Regions from separate parts of the Alkalihalobacillus sp. MEB130 genome, predicted to be linked through region 4. Evidence: riboswitches for the same ligand, from Rfam matches in the RefSeq annotation. Region 4 holds a riboswitch; each other region holds the start of a gene.
What was found. A riboswitch is a leader RNA that binds a small molecule or an ion and turns the genes downstream of it on or off. The one in region 4 is predicted to bind thiamine pyrophosphate.

Region 1 (4,695 bases), on a different contig from region 4:
AAACAACCAGATTAAAAGGAATTGTGGATTATGCAAGTAGTTATCTAACAGAAAAAGGGTTAGATGTGGAAGAATTGCATGTGATCGATATTCCAGCTGAGGATTTAATTTTAGCTAAGTTTGATAGTGAGGCGGTTGTAGCTGCAAATAAAAAAGTAGAAGAAGCAGACGCTGTTATTGTGGCTAGCCAAGTATACAAAGCTTCTTTTACTGGAATATTAAAAACATATTTGGATTTACTTCCACAAAAAGGACTAGAAAATAAAATCGTTTTACCATTAATGCTTGGTGGTACTATCTCTCACTTATTAGCCATTGATTATAGCTTGAAGCCTGTCTTAGCTTCATTAGGTGCTCAAAATATGGTCAAAGGTGTCTATACGTTAGATACATGTGTTGTTCGTGGAGAAGACGGAAGTACATCAATTGAACAAGAAGCTAAAGAGCGGTTAGAGAGGTCATTTGCTGCTTTAGTTACAGAAATAAACAAACAATCGTAAAAGGTAAGAATGAAGAGGGCTGAAAAAGGTGAATCCTACCTTTTTCAGCCCTCTTATTGTCTAGGTTTCGTTTTTTACATAGATCGGTTAAAAATGTGAAAACTTATGATTAAAGGAGTGATTTCATGTTTAATACAACAAATACGGGTGGAGGAAGTGGAGCTCAAGCGTTTCCGCTTCTAGGTTTTTTTCATTCAGGTGCTGACACAACGGCAATAAAAGAAGCTCACGATGCGTACGACATTTATGTGAATAATGAATTTGTAGGCAAAAAAGTGCTTATCACAGAGTCGGAATCCGTAGATGATGTGACAGACTTCTTGAAAAAAGAAGGGGTGCAACAAATTTCAGGAAAACTAGAAGGAGATCATTATACAATTCAAGCAGATGATTCAGAGCATGTAAAACAGATTCTTGAGACGTACTTAAATAATCGATAACTCTTTTAACCTGAAAAGAGGCCGGTACAAAAGAGTTTTGGGTGATGAGAATCCGGACGCTACGATAGTTAATACACGTAATCGCTCCGGAAATATACTTCGCTTTCCGTGGGCGGCTGGTGAGCCTCCTCGTGCTTACGCACTGTGGGGTCTCACCCTTGCCTTCGATGAAGCCACTGAAAAAGTGCTCGTTTATTTCGGACTTGAGGAGCTTCGACCCGCTCCCGGGATGGGGGGCACGCTTTCCGCAGGCGGGCGTTGAACTAACCGGCTGCGCCGGTGGATTTCAACCTGCCCTTCCCTCCTGCAGGAGTCGGCCCTCCCATCCCGTCCGCTTTGTTGAGAGGAAAGGTAGAAATGGTAGAAATTCCCTACTCTTCAACAATCAAAAATAATAGGAGAAATAGCGTAAAAAAGGCCTTTGAGAAATGAAACTCAAAGGCCTTTTGTCTACAGTCTGAAGTTTAATTTTCATCAAACATTTCACTTTCATTTTATTTAATAATTTAGATATTACATAGATGTAGGTGAATCTAATGACATCAAATGAAGAAACAATAACACTCAGTCCATATATGGGAATTTATGAACTTATGGCTACTCACAAAAAAATATGATGGAAGAAAGGGGAAAGATAATAAAGCTAGAGTCCGATATCAATTTGATGTTGAAAAATGCAAAGTCTGTCCGTTTCAAGCAGGGTGTTACAAAGAAGGAGTAAAAAAAGTCTTATTATGTGACCATTAAATCAGAAGAATACTCTGAACAAGAAGCATTTCAACAAACGGAAGAGTTTAAAGAAATGGTGAGGTCACGTTATAAAATAGAAGCAAAAAATAGCGAATTAAAATATCGACACGGGTTCAAAATTGCAACATCCTCGGGTCTGTTTGGTATGCACATTAAGGTTGCAACCACGATATTTCAGTTAAACACCTTAGTTTTGTCCCAGCCTTTTTTTAACACAAATAAGGCAAGTTAAAATTTCTTCGTAAGTAAGTTAGGTGGTGTTTCTCCGTTTAGACCTTTTTTTAAGTTGAGCGCTGCTAATTTTGACATATTAAACTCACACTCAGTAGTGGACGAACCAATATGAGGCAAGGTAACAATATTTTTTAGTTTCAACAGTGGATTCGTAGGACTTGTTGGCTCTTGTGTAAAAACATCAATTCCTGCAGCAAGAATGTCAGAATTCACTAACGCTTTGTAAAGAGCTTCTTCATCAACATTTTTGCCTCGAGATCCGTTAATAAAAATAGCGCTTGATTTCATTTTTTTAAATTCATTTGTCCCAATCATTTTTTCTGTTTCTTTTGTTGCTGGTACCATTAAACAAACAAAGTCAGATTGCTGAAGAAGAGTGTCTAATTCACAGTAAGTTGCCTCGTACAACGTTTCTGCTTCCTCATTTCTAGTGCGATTATGATACAAGATAGTCATTCCAAACCCTAAGTGAGCTCGCTTAGCGATGGCACAACCGATATTGCCCATACCGATAATTCCAAGAGTTTTGTGATGAACATCGACTCCATACTGATTCGGTTGAAGAGAAATATCCCACTTTCCTGATTTTACAAACAAATCTAATTCTGGTATTCTACGCGCTGTAGCAAGCATCAATCCAAAAATAGCATCAGCTGTTGTGTCGTTTAGGACACCTGGTGTATTTGTAGCCATAATTCCGCGATTTGATAGTTCATCTACATCTAAGTTGTCATAGCCAACAGAAACATTTGATACAATTTTTAAATGAGGTGCTTTATCTAATAACTCTTTTGTTACTTTTAGTGCAAGACCGATAATTCCATCAGCTTTTTGCAAAGCATCGTCAAAATGAGGATCTCCTAAGTACTCATGGTTTTGAAAAATAGTAACCTCATAGTCTTTCTCTAATTCTTTAACAACACGGCTATCTACTCGCATATAGACTAAAACATTCGGTTTCATGGTGACTCCTTTCTTGTATAACAATGGTATAAAAAACTGTAACATAAAATGTCTAGTTGTACCAATGCAGGCGGAAAGAGGAAATAAAGTGAAAAATCATATCTAAAAATATAGTTGACACATGACTAATTTGTTATATAATGGCAATGTAAACTAATTTAATAGAAAGAACTAGGGGAGTCCAATGAGTTGGGCTGAGAAACAAGAGCGATAAAGATTGTTGACCCTTTGGACCTGATCTGGCTCATACCAGCGTGGGGAAGTTTAAGAATGTTTCGTAATTTATACTTCTATCAATTAGCCGGGTCCAAACCATTATATTTGGTTCCCGGCTTTTTCATATGTGTATCTTATTCTTCCTATCTTTTATGGTCTAGATTCTGCCCTTTCTATTTAAAAAGGAGAGATATCAATGTCCACCCCATCATTAAACGAAAAAAACATTTCCATTATGTCAAGCTTTTCAGGTAGCAAGAAAGTGTACGTTCGAGGGTCAAGGCCTGATTTACAAGTACCAATGAGGGAAATTGAGTTAAGTCCCACAACAGGAACGGTCGGAGAAGAGGAAAATCCACCTGTACGTGTCTATGATACAAGCGGTCCCTATACGGATCATAACTTCAAAGTAGATATTACAAGAGGACTACCTTCTTTACGGAGCAAATGGATTCACGAACGTAATGACGTAGAAGAATATGATGGCCGAAAAGTGAAACCAGAAGATAACGGTTATGTAAAAGCAGATGATCCTCGTGCAAATGATTATGAATTTCCTGGGTTAAAGCGGAAGCCATTGCGAGCGAAACAAGGTCGAAATGTTACGCAGCTTCATTACGCGAAAAAAGGCATCATTACACCAGAAATGGAGTTTATTGCGATTAGAGAAAATCTTGATCCTGATTTTGTTCGTGAAGAAGTGGCAAAAGGAAGAGCGATTATTCCAGCCAACATTAATCATCCAGAAACCGAGCCAATGATTATCGGACGGAACTTTCACGTGAAAATAAATGCGAATATTGGCAATTCTGCGGTAACTTCTTCGATTGAAGAAGAAGTGGAAAAAATGACATGGGCCACTCGTTGGGGTGCAGATACGATGATGGACTTATCTACTGGGAAGAATATTCATACAACACGAGAGTGGATTATACGTAATTCGGCAGTTCCGGTCGGGACGGTTCCGCTTTACCAAGCGCTTGAGAAAGTAAAAGGAATTGCAGAAGATCTTACGTGGGAAGTTTACCGTGATACCTTAATTGAACAAGCCGAGCAAGGTGTAGATTATTTTACGATTCATGCAGGCGTCCTTCTTCGATATGTTCCATTAACAGCTAAGCGTTTAACGGGAATTGTATCACGAGGAGGATCGATTATGGCTCAGTGGTGTTTATATCACCATGAAGAGAACTTCCTCTATACTCATTTTGAAGAAATTTGCGAAATTATGAAAACATATGATATTGCTTTTTCGTTAGGAGACGGTCTACGTCCGGGATCGATTGCTGATGCGAATGATGAGGCCCAGTTTGCCGAATTAGAAACGCTTGGGGAATTAACAAAAATAGCCTGGGAACACGACGTACAAGTAATGGTAGAAGGACCAGGACACGTTCCTATGCACTTAATTAAAGAGAACATGGATAAGCAATTAGAAATGTGTCATGAAGCACCATTTTACACATTGGGCCCATTAACGACAGATATCGCTCCAGGTTATGATCACATTACTTCTGCCATTGGTGCTGCAATGATTGGTTGGTTTGGTACGGCTATGCTATGTTATGTCACACCGAAAGAGCATCTTGGAT
Region 2 (4,695 bases), on a different contig from region 4:
ACTCTAGACATCATGCCACCAGACAGTTCGTGAGGGTACTTCCCCTCTTGATTCTCCAATCCAACAGCAGCGAGTACCTTCTTCGCTTTATCCCTATCCTCTTGAGTAACTCTTTTTTTCAGTTCAAGAGGCATTAATACATTTTCTAATACGGTACGCCATTCCAACAAGACAGGCTTTTGAAAAACATAGGTTACTTCATCGATTGGTTCGGTTATTTCCTGATTCAAAAGATGGATGCTTCCCTTTGAGGGGGAGAGTAACCCACCTATCATTTGAAGTAACGTCGTTTTGCCACTTCCACTTTTGCCAATAATACTAACAAATTCACCTTCTTGAACTTCAAGATCTACATGCTCAAGTACAGGTAAGCTATCTTTTTTAAATTGCAGGGCAATGTCGTGACATGCAATGATTGTCATTTGACTCACTCCCCTTACTCTCTGTATTCATCAAAAAGATTCATTTGTTCTTCTAATGTGGATTCAACATCACAAAACCTGACTAAATCCGCTAAATGAAATCTTCCATCGTGATGCCAACCAGCTTCGGGATGAGACATGGAACCAACCGCACAAATGCGGTTCACACCCCATTTACCTAACATTTGTATAATCTTTGAAAAAGATTGAGGTGAGCATCCAACTCCGACTGTCTGGACAAAACCTTCAACCTGTTCAACATATGGCTTCACATCTTCCAATTGATCTATCGGCACAACTGTAACAAATCGATTTAATGGTGAAAACGGAAACTCTTTTTTTGGTTTCATGGGGTCAAACTCCCGGTAAATGACAGTCCAGTTTGTGCCTTGCTCACTTCGTAGCAGTTGAACCGTTGCGTCATCGAAACTTTCAAATTCAATGGCTGTACGCAACTTAACAATGGCATGTTGCTCCTCATCTGATAAATCTGCTCGTGCATGTGTTTGTTGGAAATTTTCCATTTCATTAGCTAACATTTGTGCAAAGTCTTTGGGTGAGAATGTCCCTCCTCTTTCAACAAAAAAGACATGTGGAGAAAGACAACCTTGCTGATCGAACCATGAAGCGTCCGTCGCCGCTAATTTTGCTGCTTGCCATCCTTTAGTTGCTTGCAAGCATTCTTTAGTCAAAACACCAAAGCTCACTTTATGTCCATGTGGATGAAAACTAACATGAGTTGGAATTTTTTTTCTCACTGATTCAATCGTATCTTTCCCTCCATAAGCAATGACGGCATTCGATAAGCTAAAACTCACTTTTTCTATCGAGTCGTCTCCACCTTTCCACCATAAAATAGCAAGAGAATCTCCTAGTCGAGGCTCGATTTCACTTATTGTTTTTGCAAACAACACTGGAAAAAGCGGTTCAGAAGAAGAGACTTTTCCAAGTGTTGCTGACTTCAACAAAAGTCCTGCAGCCAAACTCCAAAGTGGCAATGCTGGAACATTTCCAGAAAAGATATGAGTCGTGATTGTTGGTCCATAAGCTCTGTACAATCCTCCTGATTTCCTTGGACGAAATTCATCTAAAATGAGTGGATTGGCAAAGTCTTCATCAATCATCCGCTGTAATTTCTCTTTACGAAATTGCCGTAAATAACGACCGAGAAATAACCGAACCATTTCATGGTCATATCCCGTAATAATCGGCAAAAATTCCTCTGCTTTTTTCCTGAGCTCATACTCCGGGTCTAACCATTTTTCAATAGCTTTATGGAAAATGTCGACTACATCATTCGTTCGAAGTGTTTGCAAATAAGTGGTTTGCTGCTCTTTTAAAGTGGCCATAATTGCTTCCATTACCTTATCCGTTACTTTTGGAACAGCCAATTCAACTTTTTTTCCGTGATTCTCGAACACTAAGTTTTGAAACTCAACATTTTGAACCATAGACTCACATGAAGTAGGAACATGAAAACATGGAAACGTCATAGAATCTCTCCCCTAGACGATTTGGATGTAGCTAAAAACTGTTCGACAGCTAAAGAACATCCTTTCGCTTCAGCACCCTCTGCTCGACCTAATAAACGAAAACCATTACCCGATTTCACTCCTATATCCTCTGTCAAAATGGCCATAACTGAGTTTACATTTGCTAAATCATAATGGACAATGACTCCTTTTTCTCCTTCAGGCTTCTCCTGCATGGTATCTATATCAACAACCATGGTTGTTACCCAATGAGGGGAAATTTTCACTGGATCTATAAAATCACATTTGTCCAAAACCAAATTGCCATCGTACATTTGCGAGCTTAGCTCTGTCATACCATACATGTTCAAACACAGCTCCAACGGCAGAGTAAATAAACGACTTAGTTCTTTTTTTAATTCACCTGGGTCCATTTCCCTCGACCTGCCTTTAGCTCCTCCTGTATCCATTACACGACTTTTCGGTGGTAATGTAAAATGAATTCCCCTTGTGTGACACTCATCTAATAAATGGATAAAAGAAAATGTCGCTCCAATTAATAAGATAGGTTCATCTCTTTTTTCTGCTTGTTTTAATTCAGTAATTAGTTTTTCGACCTGAAAGTCATGCTCTGAAAACATATACAAACTGTCTTCTGTTCCAAACGTTTCTTTTGCAATATGTAAATAATGCGCTAATGAAGAATTTGGCATAGCTTCTTCTTCAGGAAAAAGCACCAACATTTTTATCTGCTCTACGTCTGGGATAATCGTTGGTTTAAAAAATGTCTTCATCGATAAATCATAAATCTCAAGATCACGATGATAGTTCTTTCCTCGCTTCTCAGGGTTTGTTGTCCCGCTTGTCATAAAAACGGCCTCTGCCTCTTCAATCGAATGGCTTGATAACGTTGTAAATTTGAATGCATCAATAGGAACAGGTGGAATGTCCGTGAAATGCTTTACTGTTCGTGGGGAAACACGTCTCTTTCTACAAAACTTCCGAAACGTCTGGTTATGCTCATACTGAAACTGAAAGACCGCAATTGCTTGTTTATTAAACTCTTCGGCACCCGCATTAGGCTGGTGAATAAATTGGCTCACATCTTGCTTTAATGCTTCATAAGCTTGAAACAATGTAGAACACTCCTCTTCAATAGAAAAAAACCGCTCCCAAAAATGAAAGCGGTCATCAATCTCAACTATATTTTCCCAAAAATAGCTTATTATTTGATGTCCACTTCCCTACGCTATTGTTACATAGTTCAGGTTCAAAGGGTCTAAAGCAGTACTTTAATCTCAGCCAGCAAGGCTCCCCTAGTGGTATTTTTCCCAATATGATTATGCCTTTAAATCATAACATTAAACAACCTAACTGGCTATACTTCAAACCGTTAAAGAGAAAGAGGTTGTCTCAAATCAAGTTTGCCCCTAGTACATTCAGTACTATAAAGGGTCAGCTCAATGAGACAACCTCTCTTCTATTAGCCGTTTACAGTTTGTTTCGTTTCCACATCATCTAATACGCGAACAAATTCTCCATCATTAAATGGGTAACCTGCTTTTGTTATTTTCACTTTCACAATCTTTCCAATCATCTCTTCTGAAGCAGGAACTTTTACTTTTAAGTAATTATCCGTGTATCCGATATACATGCCACTGCCTTTATTTTCCTTATCACGTTCTTCTGGAATGACCTCTAATACGTCTCCCTCGAAGTGTGAAGCATATTCTTTCGCTAATTGATTCGATAATTCAATCAAACGATGAACCCGATCATTTTTGATTTCCTCATCAACTTGATCTTCCATACGAGCAGCAGGAGTCCCTGTACGCTTAGAATAAGGAAACACATGTAATTCACTAAATTTATGATTCCGAATAAAGTCATACGTCTCCTGGAACTCTTCCTCTGTCTCTCCCGGAAATCCAACAATCACATCTGACGTAACAGCGAGTCCAGGAAGCACCTCTTTCAGACGATCTAATCGCTCTCCAAAAAACTCCATTGAGTACTTTCGACGCATTCGTTTTAAAACAGAATTGGAACCTGATTGAAGCGGGATGTGTAAGTGACGAACGACTTTGTTCGAACGGTCAATCACATCAATAACCTCATCTGTTAACTGACTAGCTTCAATGGAAGAGATTCGAATTCGCTTTAAACCTTCTACTGTTTCCAAATCTTCTAGTAATCGTGCAAGGCTATAATCTTTTAAGTCTTCACCGTATCCACCTGTATGAATTCCAGTAAGAACAATTTCCTTATAGCCAGCAGCTACTAGTTGCTGTGCTTGATTCATTACTTCTTTTGGATCGCGCGAACGCATCAAACCGCGCGCCCATGGAATAATACAAAATGTACAGAAGTTATTACAGCCTTCCTGAATTTTCAAGGAAGCACGAGTTCGATCTGTAAATGCTGGTACATCTAATTCTTCGTACACGCGCGACTTCATAATATTTCCTACTCCGTTAATCGGCTCGCGTTCACGCTTAAATTGTTCAATGTATTCCAGCATTTTCACGCGATCTTGAGTTCCAACAACAATATCAACACCTGGTATAGCCATAATTTCAGCTGGTGATGTTTGAGCATAACAACCTGTCACACAAATTACAGCATCAGGATTTTTCCGTATCGCACGACGAATCACTTGGCGACTTTTTTTATCTCCTGTGTTTGTTACCGTACAAGTATTAATAACATAGACATCTGAAGTAGATTCAAACTCAACTTTATCATAACCTTCATTTTGAAACAGTTGCCAAATCGCTTCTGTCTCGTAATGATTTACTTTA
Region 3 (4,695 bases), on a different contig from region 4:
CACCTTTTAGATACAGATGCTCATCTAACATCGGAACAAGGTGAATTTTATCATACGTATGAACAAGGTTTCCTTCACGATCAAAAATATAGGAACGGTTGAATATCTCACCATCTTCTTCTACTGCAATGGATCCTGCGACGATGTTGACACGCAATGTAGCAGATAACTGCTGTAAGAACACATAGGTGTCGGTTTTATCTTCCCTAACCTTCTCTTCTAGCGTAGGGAGAATATAGGCAGTTGTCCACATTTCAGGTAAAACAAGGACATCAGGTTGTTGTTCTTCACAAATATGCTCTGCCCACTCTTGTACTTTTTTACGATTTTTAGCTGGATCACCTGGCACAATATTCATTTGATAAGAAGCTATTTTCATGTTACGTTTCCCCTCTATCTTTTTATTCTATTTCTATTTTTGCTTTGTTCGTTCTTTCCCTTTTTCTGTTACAGCAAACGTCCGTTTCATTGTTTTGATTTTATCAACTGGTCGAAACCGAAGAGCAGACCAATCCTCATCTATAGCTACTTGCCGTACTGGTTCATACCCTTCTTGTGATAACATTGCTCCAACTGTATCTCTGCTACAATCCGATCCTTTGTATTTCTTTGAAGATTTTTTCGGATAACTTAACCAAAGCATACCGTCTTCTTCTACCAATTCAACTGCTTTTATTGCAAGATCTTTTAACTGTTGATTCGTCGCACCAAATACATGGATAAATGCATACGAGTCTCTTTTGATTTCTGTATCCACTTCTGCTTCAAACTGAGAAAGAACCTCCTCATATTCTGCTGGTGCAGCCAATACGAGAACCGATTGCATCGGCTCTTTCCATTGTAATTTTTTGATAACAGGATGCATCGCGAACCACTCCTACTAGTATATTTATTTTATTATATCATTGCCTATCTTGATTAATAAATCTGATAACAATTAAAAACACCGAAGCTTCGTCATGAACTAGCTTCGGTGCAGTAAAATTAATTCCTTATAATAATATATACTAAGTACAGCAAGTAAAAAATCGTTAAAGCCATTCCCTCATATTTCTTCACTTTATAATGAGTACGAGAGAAAATAAACAACACGATTGTTAATACAAGTAAAACAAAAATATCAAAGAACAGTTTGTCATTTACAGGTAGCGGCGAAATAATGGAAGATACACCGAGCACAAACAGTAAATTAAAAATCGAACTTCCCACAATGTTTCCTAAAGCAATCTCACTTTGTTGTTTCATCGCCGCTGTGATCGAGGTGATTAATTCTGGTAAGGACGAACCTATTGCCACAATCGTTAAGCCTACTAACGTTTCACTCATACCAAAACGAAGAGCAATGTCTGTACTACTTTCTACAACTAAGTACCCTCCTAATATAATCGCTGCCAAACCAGCAACGGTAATAAGAGTGTTCTTGCCCCAACCACCTATTTGATCTTGGCTCATCTGTACATCCATTGACTCTTCACGGCTATTTCTAGCTGCTTCAATGACATAATACAAGAAAATAGCAAAGAACAATAAAAAGATAATCCCATCGCTTCGAGTAATATAGTTTGCATTTGTAAATTCAAGAATTCTGTCACTCATTGCTACGAGTAAGACAACAGTGGCAAGAAAAGCAAACGGAATTTCTTTTTTTATTGTTGGCCTTTCCACAGATAAAGGAAAGATAAACGCTGTAATACCGACTACTAACGACATATTTAATAAGTTACTTCCAATAATATTTCCTATTGTAACATCAGCATTTCCTTCCAAAGCAGCAATGATACTGACTGTTGCTTCAGGTGCTCCTGTACCAAAGGCGACAATTGTTAAACCAACAATAAGAGGAGGTACACGAAACAAGGCAGCGATATTGGATGAACCATCAATAAAGTAATCTGCCCCTTTAATGAGTAACCCGAAACCTAATAATAGTAAAAGATAGACCATGTTACATCACCCATCTACTTTTTCTTTCTTTTACTTTACACAACTTCGAGTCTTTTTAACCTCATTAAATCAACCTTATTAAAAGAAGGGAACGTAAACAGGCTCACGCCCTTTTACGTTCCCTATTATCAAAGTCTAAGCTGCATCTGATTCATGTCTCGTTCGTTTCGCCAAAAAGAACTGAGGATATTTCTTAGCTAACAAAAGCAATACTCCAAGTGTCAATAACATTTCAGGCACTAAATACGATAGATTATACAAAGCCGAATATAAACTAACATTCATTCCTTCCGGAGCATATTCTCCGAACCAAATAACACCTGAAGCAAAATGACTTAAGAAGCGAAGCGTTGTTGCAAACAACAGCCCAATCACGATAGCTGTAATACTCGGCACAGCACCTTTTTTCAATACCAAGATACTTGCTAACCCTAATACAAGATAAGCTAAAGGATAATCCAAAATCAACTGTACTGGATGTACAACATAACCTCCAATTAGAAGATTCAACAATCCAACTAACAATCCAGTGAGTACACCCATTTTCCATCCACGCCTAAACGCAATCACAAAAATCGGGACCATAATAAGCGATATCGACCCACCCATTGCCCATAAAGCACCAAATTTCACATTGCTCAATACAACCGCTAAACCAGTCATCACCGCTACTTCCATCATCGTTAACAAACGGTCTCGAGACATAAAAAAACCTCCTTTTGTTTTATCCACAAGAGAAGGTAGAGTTTGACGTTAATACACGCACGCAAAAAAAAGCATACATGATCACAGCCACTTCCCTACGCTAGTATTAACTAGATCAGGTTTTAAGAGTTGAGGATAATCCTCTCTCAGTCACTTGACACCCCTAGTGGAATTTCGTTTTAATTTGTCTTTTGTATTATATCATAGTTTTTTATAGTGTAGGATTTTTTCTTACTTTTTCCAGTTTTTCAAACGAGCTTGCAACATGAATCAGCTTTTCTTCAGAAAAAGCCTTGCCTGTAAAGGTGATCCCGACCGGCTCCCCTTCTTCTGTATAACCTGCTGGAACCGTAATAGACGGGTAGCCCGCTTTTGCTGGGATAGCAGCACCGAGGTTATTCGGAAAAACTAGCACATCTAGGTCATGATTGCGCAGCGCGGCATCAATCCCGTTTTCGACTGAATGATATTGATCAAATTGAAGCGCTTCTAAATACTCGACATCTGTTAGCGTACCACTAGTTTGGTCTGATTTCGTCAGCAACGATTGACCATATTGCAAACGGTTCTTTGGATCTTCTAAGTTAAAACGAATCACATCACTGAGATTTTGAACAGGTAATTGACTACTCACACCTTGCAAATAGGCATTTAAATTGGCTTTAAATTCATATACTAACACGCCTATTGTCCACTTTTCTTTCGCTGATGGAATCGTAACATCTTCAACGATTACCGCATTTGCGCTCTTTAATTTCTCGATCGCTTCTGAAAGAACTGTTTGTTTTTCCTTCGTTAATTGGGTGAAAAATGGGTCTTTCGCGATCCCAATTCTAACTCCTTGTAGAGATGACGACGACTGAAGAGCCTCCAATAACTGTTCCGCCGAAAGTGGATTTTTCTTTGTCACAACATCCCTCTCATCTTCCCCCAGAATGGCCGCTAATACATAGACAGCGTCTTGAACACTACGAGCCATTGGACCGGCTGTATCTTGAGTATGAGAAATAGGAATTACCCCGTGGCGACTCACAAGCCCTACTGTTGGCTTTATTCCAACAAGACTATTTTGACTTGACGGACTTAAAATAGAGCCTGACGTTTCCGTCCCAATCGCTACAGCGGCTAAATGAGCAGCAATGGCCGCACCTGAACCCGAGCTCGATCCACCAACATCAAACGGCCCATAAGGATTTAATACTTGTCCACCCCTTGAACTAAAGCCACTTGGCATATTTTCTGTAGACATGAAATAGGCCCACTCAGACATATTCGTTTTTCCTAAGATGACCGCTCCAGCCTCTCGTAATTTTGTGACTAGGAATGCATCCTCCTTCGCATAATGTTCGGCCAATGCTAACGAGCCTGCGCTTGTGTGTTGTTTGTCTTTTGTATCAATATTATCTTTTAGTAGGACTGGAATTCCATGAAGTGGGCCTCGAACCTTTCCATTCATGCGCTCAGTATCAAGAGATTCTGCTATGTGAATAGCGTCTGGATTGACTTCTATGATTGAATTGATTTTAGGACCCGAACGATCAAGGCGAGCAATTCTGTCTAAATAAATAAGCACTAAGTCTTTAGCCGTTACTTCTTCTTTGGACATTCTTTCCTGTAACTCATCAATCGTCGCATCGAGGAACCAACTTTCTTCGATCTTCTGTAATCTAGGGTTAATCATCGAATAAACCTCTTTCCCAGCGTATTTTGTACTTTCATTATAAACGAATGTGAAGCGGTAGATCTATGATTGTTGTTTGAGTCAGTTTGCATACTGGATTTAGTTAAAACAAATGGCTGTTTTTTTATCAATTAGGTGGAAATGACGGGGTTCGTTCCATTGCGCTCCAGTCACTCGCTTTCCGCGGGGAGGTGCCGAGCCTCCTCGGCTACGCCAGAGGGGTCTCGCGCCTTCCTCTATTTCCCGCAGGAGTCGAGTGACTTCCTCTCCATTTCACTAAGAGGGAAAAACAAATACCAAAGCCACAATCATGAACAAAACAGCCAAACACAAAAAGAGAGACGAAATTTCGTCTCTCTTTTAAA
Region 4 (4,695 bases):
CATCCGAAGGCTGTCTAAACAAAGCTTAAAAAAGTCATCGGGGTCTTCACCAATTTCTGAATAAGGAGCTAACATCCCTGCTGCGGCTCCTGATGCTTGTCCACCACAACTTGTTTTTTCTAACACTGTCACATCATAGTTGCGTCGACTGAGCTCAAAGGCTGTTGCAAGACCTATGACGCCTCCTCCTAAGATAAGTACCTTCTCTTGCATATTCTCCCCCCTACTAACCTACTACTTTGAAACAAATTCAGTTAGCCCACTACTAGCTGTAGCATATTTTTTCTTCTGAATTCTGCCTGCTTCATACGAAAGCCTACCAGCTTCAATCGCATATTTCATCGCCGAAGCCATCTTCACTGGATCCTTTGCCTTTGCAACAGGTGTATTCATTAACACACCATCGGCTCCTAATTCCATTGCTTGTGCCACATCCATCGCAGACCCTAATCCCGCATCGACAATAATGGGAACATTGGCTTGCTCCGTAATAAGTTGTAAATTATATGGATTTAAAATACCTAGCCCTGTTCCGATTGGAGCTCCTCCCGGCATGACTGCTGCAGCTCCGGCTTCTTCTAGACGTTTACAAAGCACAGGATCATCCGATGTATACGGCAAAACAACGAACCCTTCTTTTGCCAAGACCTCTGTAGCTTTTAACGTTTCTATTGGATCAGGAAGTAACGTCTTCTCATCAACACTAATCTCAATTTTTATCCAATCACTTAATCCTGAAGCCTTAGCAAGCCTTGCAATCCGAATGGCTTCTTCAGCTGTTTTTGCTCCTGATGTGTTCGGCAGGTAAGTAAAAGACATACCTTCTAAATGTTGTAAAATGGCATCCTCATTTGGAGCACCTAAATTGACTCGCCTAATGGCAAATGTTAACACTTCAGCTCCTGATGCTTTAATTGCTTCATTTTGAACAAACGGATTTGGATACCTGCCCGTTCCTATAAAAAAGCGTGAAGATAACTCTTTTCCTGCGATTGTTAATTTTTTCTGTTTCACTTCATCCACCTCCTACAAATTGGACTAATTCAATTTTCATGCCATCCTTTAATTCAGTAACAGACCAGTTTGATCGTTCAATAATGTTTCCATCAACTTCTGTTACAACTAGTTGTGGATCAAGCTCGAAATAGGAAATAACTTCTTCTAGAGTTGACACCTCAACTTGATGTTCTTCGCCGTTAATAATTAAATTCATATTTATTACACCTCCTGCTTTTGTAAGATACGCGTAAATTGTTGACAAACCCCTGTAATATCGTCAGCTCCTACAATTTCTGATATCATACAGATCCTTGTTGCACCTGCGTCTAATACTTGATCGACATTATGCAATTTAATTCCACCAATGGCTACAAAAGGTATCGTAATCTCTTTTACGACTTGCTGAATATATGTGGTAGTAACAGGATCAACGACATCGACTTTGCTATTCGTATGAAAGATTGGCCCTACTCCAATATAATCTGCACCACCAGCCTCAGCCTCACGGGCTTCTTCAATCTTATGAGTGGAAATTCCAATAATTTTTTCTGGTCCCATAATTTTTCTTACATCTGCAAGTGGCAAATCATCTTGTCCTACGTGAATCCCATCCGCATCAACAGCAAGAGCCACATCAATATGATCATTAACGATAAACAGCACATCATGCTTCTTCGTTAATTCTCGTAGCGCTCTTGCCTTTTTCAATACTTCTCTTTTGCTACTTGTCTTATCTCGAAGTTGAATAATATCAACCCCACCAAGGATTGCTTCTTCCATCACTTCTACTACATCTCTACCTTGATGAAATTCTTCTCCAGTAATTGCATATAACCTAAAATTTCTCATAAATACCCACCTTTTCCAATAAATCAAAAAAGCCGCATCCGAACATACGGAATACGGCTCAGGCGACTTCCCTACGCTGGCGTGATCCAGATCAGGTACAAGGGTTTCTCTCAGCCCGATATCGGACACCCCTAGTCTTTAAACATACATAACGATTGATAACTTTTATTATGACACACAGAATAAAAAAAGCAAGAGTACAAGTAGGATCAATCCTATTCTTCTAAAAGAGGAACAAGTGTCCCTTCTTTTATATCAATGACATTTCCTAATCGCTCTCCTACTAATAAAAAGGAACCTTCAGGAGATATACTTATTGGAACTTGCCTCTCAACTGTCGTTAATCTCTCTTCAGCATCAGCTTCGACATTGTAAGCAAAGAGTTCATATCCATCTGTATAACTAAAGAAATCACTACTATACTTTGGACGTAAATAATAAAAGATTCCATGTTTGTCATCATACGAATAAAAGGGAATCCACCACTGTTCGGAATATGTGTTAAGGATAGGCATCTCAATTTGTCGATATGGTTCCTGTTCCTTATAAAAGGTATAGGTCGAATATAAATCGTACACTGTTTCAACTGTTACAGAAAGAGAAAGTTCATCAGGAAAGCTCATATAGGCAATAACAGCATCTTTCCATTTTTTCATGTCCCCACTGTCTACATTGACTTCATATAAAGGTGCCTGAAAATGAGGCTCAAGCTCTTCCCATTTCAAGTACCCTACCTGATTAGCAGAAATCCATTGAATATACGACTGTTCAAGAAAAATATCCTTTATTTTTGCATCAGCAACATTGACTACATAAGTGTCGAATTCCCAATCTGGCAAGTACGCTACCATAATGAATGTACCCAAATCATACGGGTTCCAATAAATAACATATTCTTCACCATAATCTTTTATCGTTTGCAAAATTTCTCCTCTGTCATTCATGACGACAAGATGTGTCTCGTTTTCTAATGTAACATGTTGGAAGGCGAATAAGGAATAATCTGCATTTGGCCTTACATCCATGATCCAGCCCTCAACTTCAAGAAAGCTAGTTGTCTCTCCGGTAAGCAAATGATACAGGTAGAGATTTGATTGTTCTTCCTGTTCGACCAAATACAATACTCTATTATCATCAAACCAACCAACAACCTCTGTGATCGCTACCTCATTTTGAATCGGGGCAATTGTTGAACCAGTAAAGAATGCATTTGGAACATCTCGCTTGATTGGTTGCTCCTCGAACCTTTTTGGCAACGGCTTACTCTCTAAGGGAGCTTGGGTACATGATGAAACAATTAATAGAGTTGCTATATATAATAAAATACGTTTCATTCTCCCCTCTCCCCTTTACAAAATTTCTCCTCTAGTATTAGACGTATTTCCACTTCATCTCGTTTCACAATTTTTTCATTTCAATAAAAAAAATGATCTTAGTAAGACGCTGGCACTGAAAAGAACTATTCTTTGCTTTTAGTACCTTGATGTGAGAGGTGTTACACACCTAAAAGCCTTCTACGAGTGATTTTCTCATAGAAGGCGCGCAACATGCGGATCCTTTGCTGCTTAATCTAGGCCCTATAAAAGGTAACTCTTCTTCAATAATGGCCTCGAGTTTCACCTTTTTCAGTCGTCTACATTACTTCATTAAATCCCTTTATTATAGCGTAGAATTATATTTTGTGAAATAAAAAATCATGATTATGTTCCATCAATGAATCTGGATCCAGCAATTCCTGGATTTGTCATTTCTTTAGGATCCAAAATCTCGTTCAATTCCTCTTCTGACAATATTCCTCTCTCAAGACAGATTTCTCGAATAGGTCGATTCGATTGAATTGCCTCTTTTGCAACCCTTGAAGCAACCTCGTAGCCAACATGCGGATTAATGGCCGTTACTATTCCAACACTACGCTCAACCATCTCCTTGCAATGTTCTACGTTTGCTGTAATTCCATCAATTGCAAATTTCCTAAAGACGCTTATTCCATTCTGCAAAATAGAGAAGGACTGTAACAAGTTAAAGACGAGCACTGGTTCCATCACATTTAATTCTAGTTGACCTGCTTCAGAGGCAAGAGAAATAGTATGGTCATTACCAATTACTTGGAATGAGATTTGATTGATTACTTCACACATAACCGGGTTCACTTTTCCAGGCATAATAGAGGATCCAGGTTGCCTCGGTGGAAGATTGATTTCGTTAATTCCTGTCCTAGGTCCCGAGCTCATAATACGTAAATCATTTGCCATTTTAGATAAATTAATCGCCATGATCTTCAAAGCACTAGAAACTTCCGTATATGCGTCTGTATTTTGTGTCGCATCCACCAAATCATCTGCTGTTCTAAATGGATAACCGGTTATGTCAGCTAAGTAGGTAGCCACTTTCTTAATATATTCTGGCTTTGCATTCAAACCTGTTCCTACTGCTGTTGCTCCCATATTTACTTCATAGAGATGCCCAGTAGACCTTTTAATTCGGCCGAGATCTCGAGTAAGAACTCGGCAATACGCACCAAATTCTTGTCCCATTCTTATTGGTACCGCATCTTGTAAATGAGTTCGCCCCATTTTAAGTACATCATCAAACTCTTCTTCTTTTTCCTTTAATGATTGAATTAATTCTTCAAGTTCTTTTGTTAACCCATCAGCTAAACGAAGAGCTGCTATATGAATCGCTGTAGGAAAAGCGTCATTGGTAGACTGAGCCATATTTACATGAGTGTTAGGACTAACTCTCATGTATTCTCCTTTCTTCCCCCCAAGTAACTCAATCGCTCGGTTCGCAATTACTTCGTTTGCATTCATATTAAACGACGTCCCGGCCCCACCTTGTATTGAGTCA

Region 1: another riboswitch for thiamine pyrophosphate. It lies ahead of thiC (phosphomethylpyrimidine synthase ThiC); the one in region 4 lies ahead of thiE (thiamine phosphate synthase).
Region 2: another riboswitch for thiamine pyrophosphate. It lies ahead of N0O92_RS22275 (LuxE/PaaK family acyltransferase); the one in region 4 lies ahead of thiE (thiamine phosphate synthase).
Region 3: another riboswitch for thiamine pyrophosphate. It lies ahead of thiT (energy-coupled thiamine transporter ThiT); the one in region 4 lies ahead of thiE (thiamine phosphate synthase).

Annotation. Positions count from the first base shown of each region.
Region 1 is NZ_JAOANA010000015.1:103,304-107,998, reverse strand. Features, by position in the region: gene ssuE (NADPH-dependent FMN reductase) at 1-500, shown strand, start outside; gene N0O92_RS15680 (hypothetical protein) at 626-940, shown strand; partial or broken gene N0O92_RS23900 (transposase) at 1,544-1,922, shown strand; gene N0O92_RS15670 (2-hydroxyacid dehydrogenase) at 1,919-2,887, opposite strand; TPP riboswitch at 3,051-3,165, shown strand; gene thiC (phosphomethylpyrimidine synthase ThiC) at 3,300-4,695, shown strand, end outside.
Region 2 is NZ_JAOANA010000035.1:12,462-17,156, reverse strand. Features, by position in the region: gene N0O92_RS22285 (ABC transporter ATP-binding protein) at 1-422, opposite strand, end outside; gene N0O92_RS22280 (acyl-CoA reductase) at 437-1,915, opposite strand; gene N0O92_RS22275 (LuxE/PaaK family acyltransferase) at 1,912-3,030, opposite strand; TPP riboswitch at 3,119-3,222, opposite strand; gene mtaB (tRNA (N(6)-L-threonylcarbamoyladenosine(37)-C(2))-methylthiotransferase MtaB) at 3,378-4,695, opposite strand, start outside.
Region 3 is NZ_JAOANA010000010.1:104,592-109,286, reverse strand. Features, by position in the region: gene N0O92_RS11855 (carbon-nitrogen family hydrolase) at 1-379, opposite strand, end outside; gene N0O92_RS11850 (DUF3052 domain-containing protein) at 413-865, opposite strand; gene N0O92_RS11845 (calcium/sodium antiporter) at 985-1,944, opposite strand; gene thiT (energy-coupled thiamine transporter ThiT) at 2,080-2,649, opposite strand; TPP riboswitch at 2,725-2,824, opposite strand; gene N0O92_RS11835 (amidase family protein) at 2,861-4,330, opposite strand.
Region 4 is NZ_JAOANA010000016.1:33,969-38,663, forward strand. Features, by position in the region: gene thiO (glycine oxidase ThiO) at 1-213, opposite strand, end outside; gene N0O92_RS15970 (thiazole synthase) at 235-1,014, opposite strand; gene thiS (sulfur carrier protein ThiS) at 1,016-1,213, opposite strand; gene thiE (thiamine phosphate synthase) at 1,219-1,848, opposite strand; TPP riboswitch at 1,900-1,991, opposite strand; gene N0O92_RS15985 (YqgU-like beta propeller domain-containing protein) at 2,064-3,182, opposite strand; gene aspA (aspartate ammonia-lyase) at 3,549-4,695, opposite strand, start outside.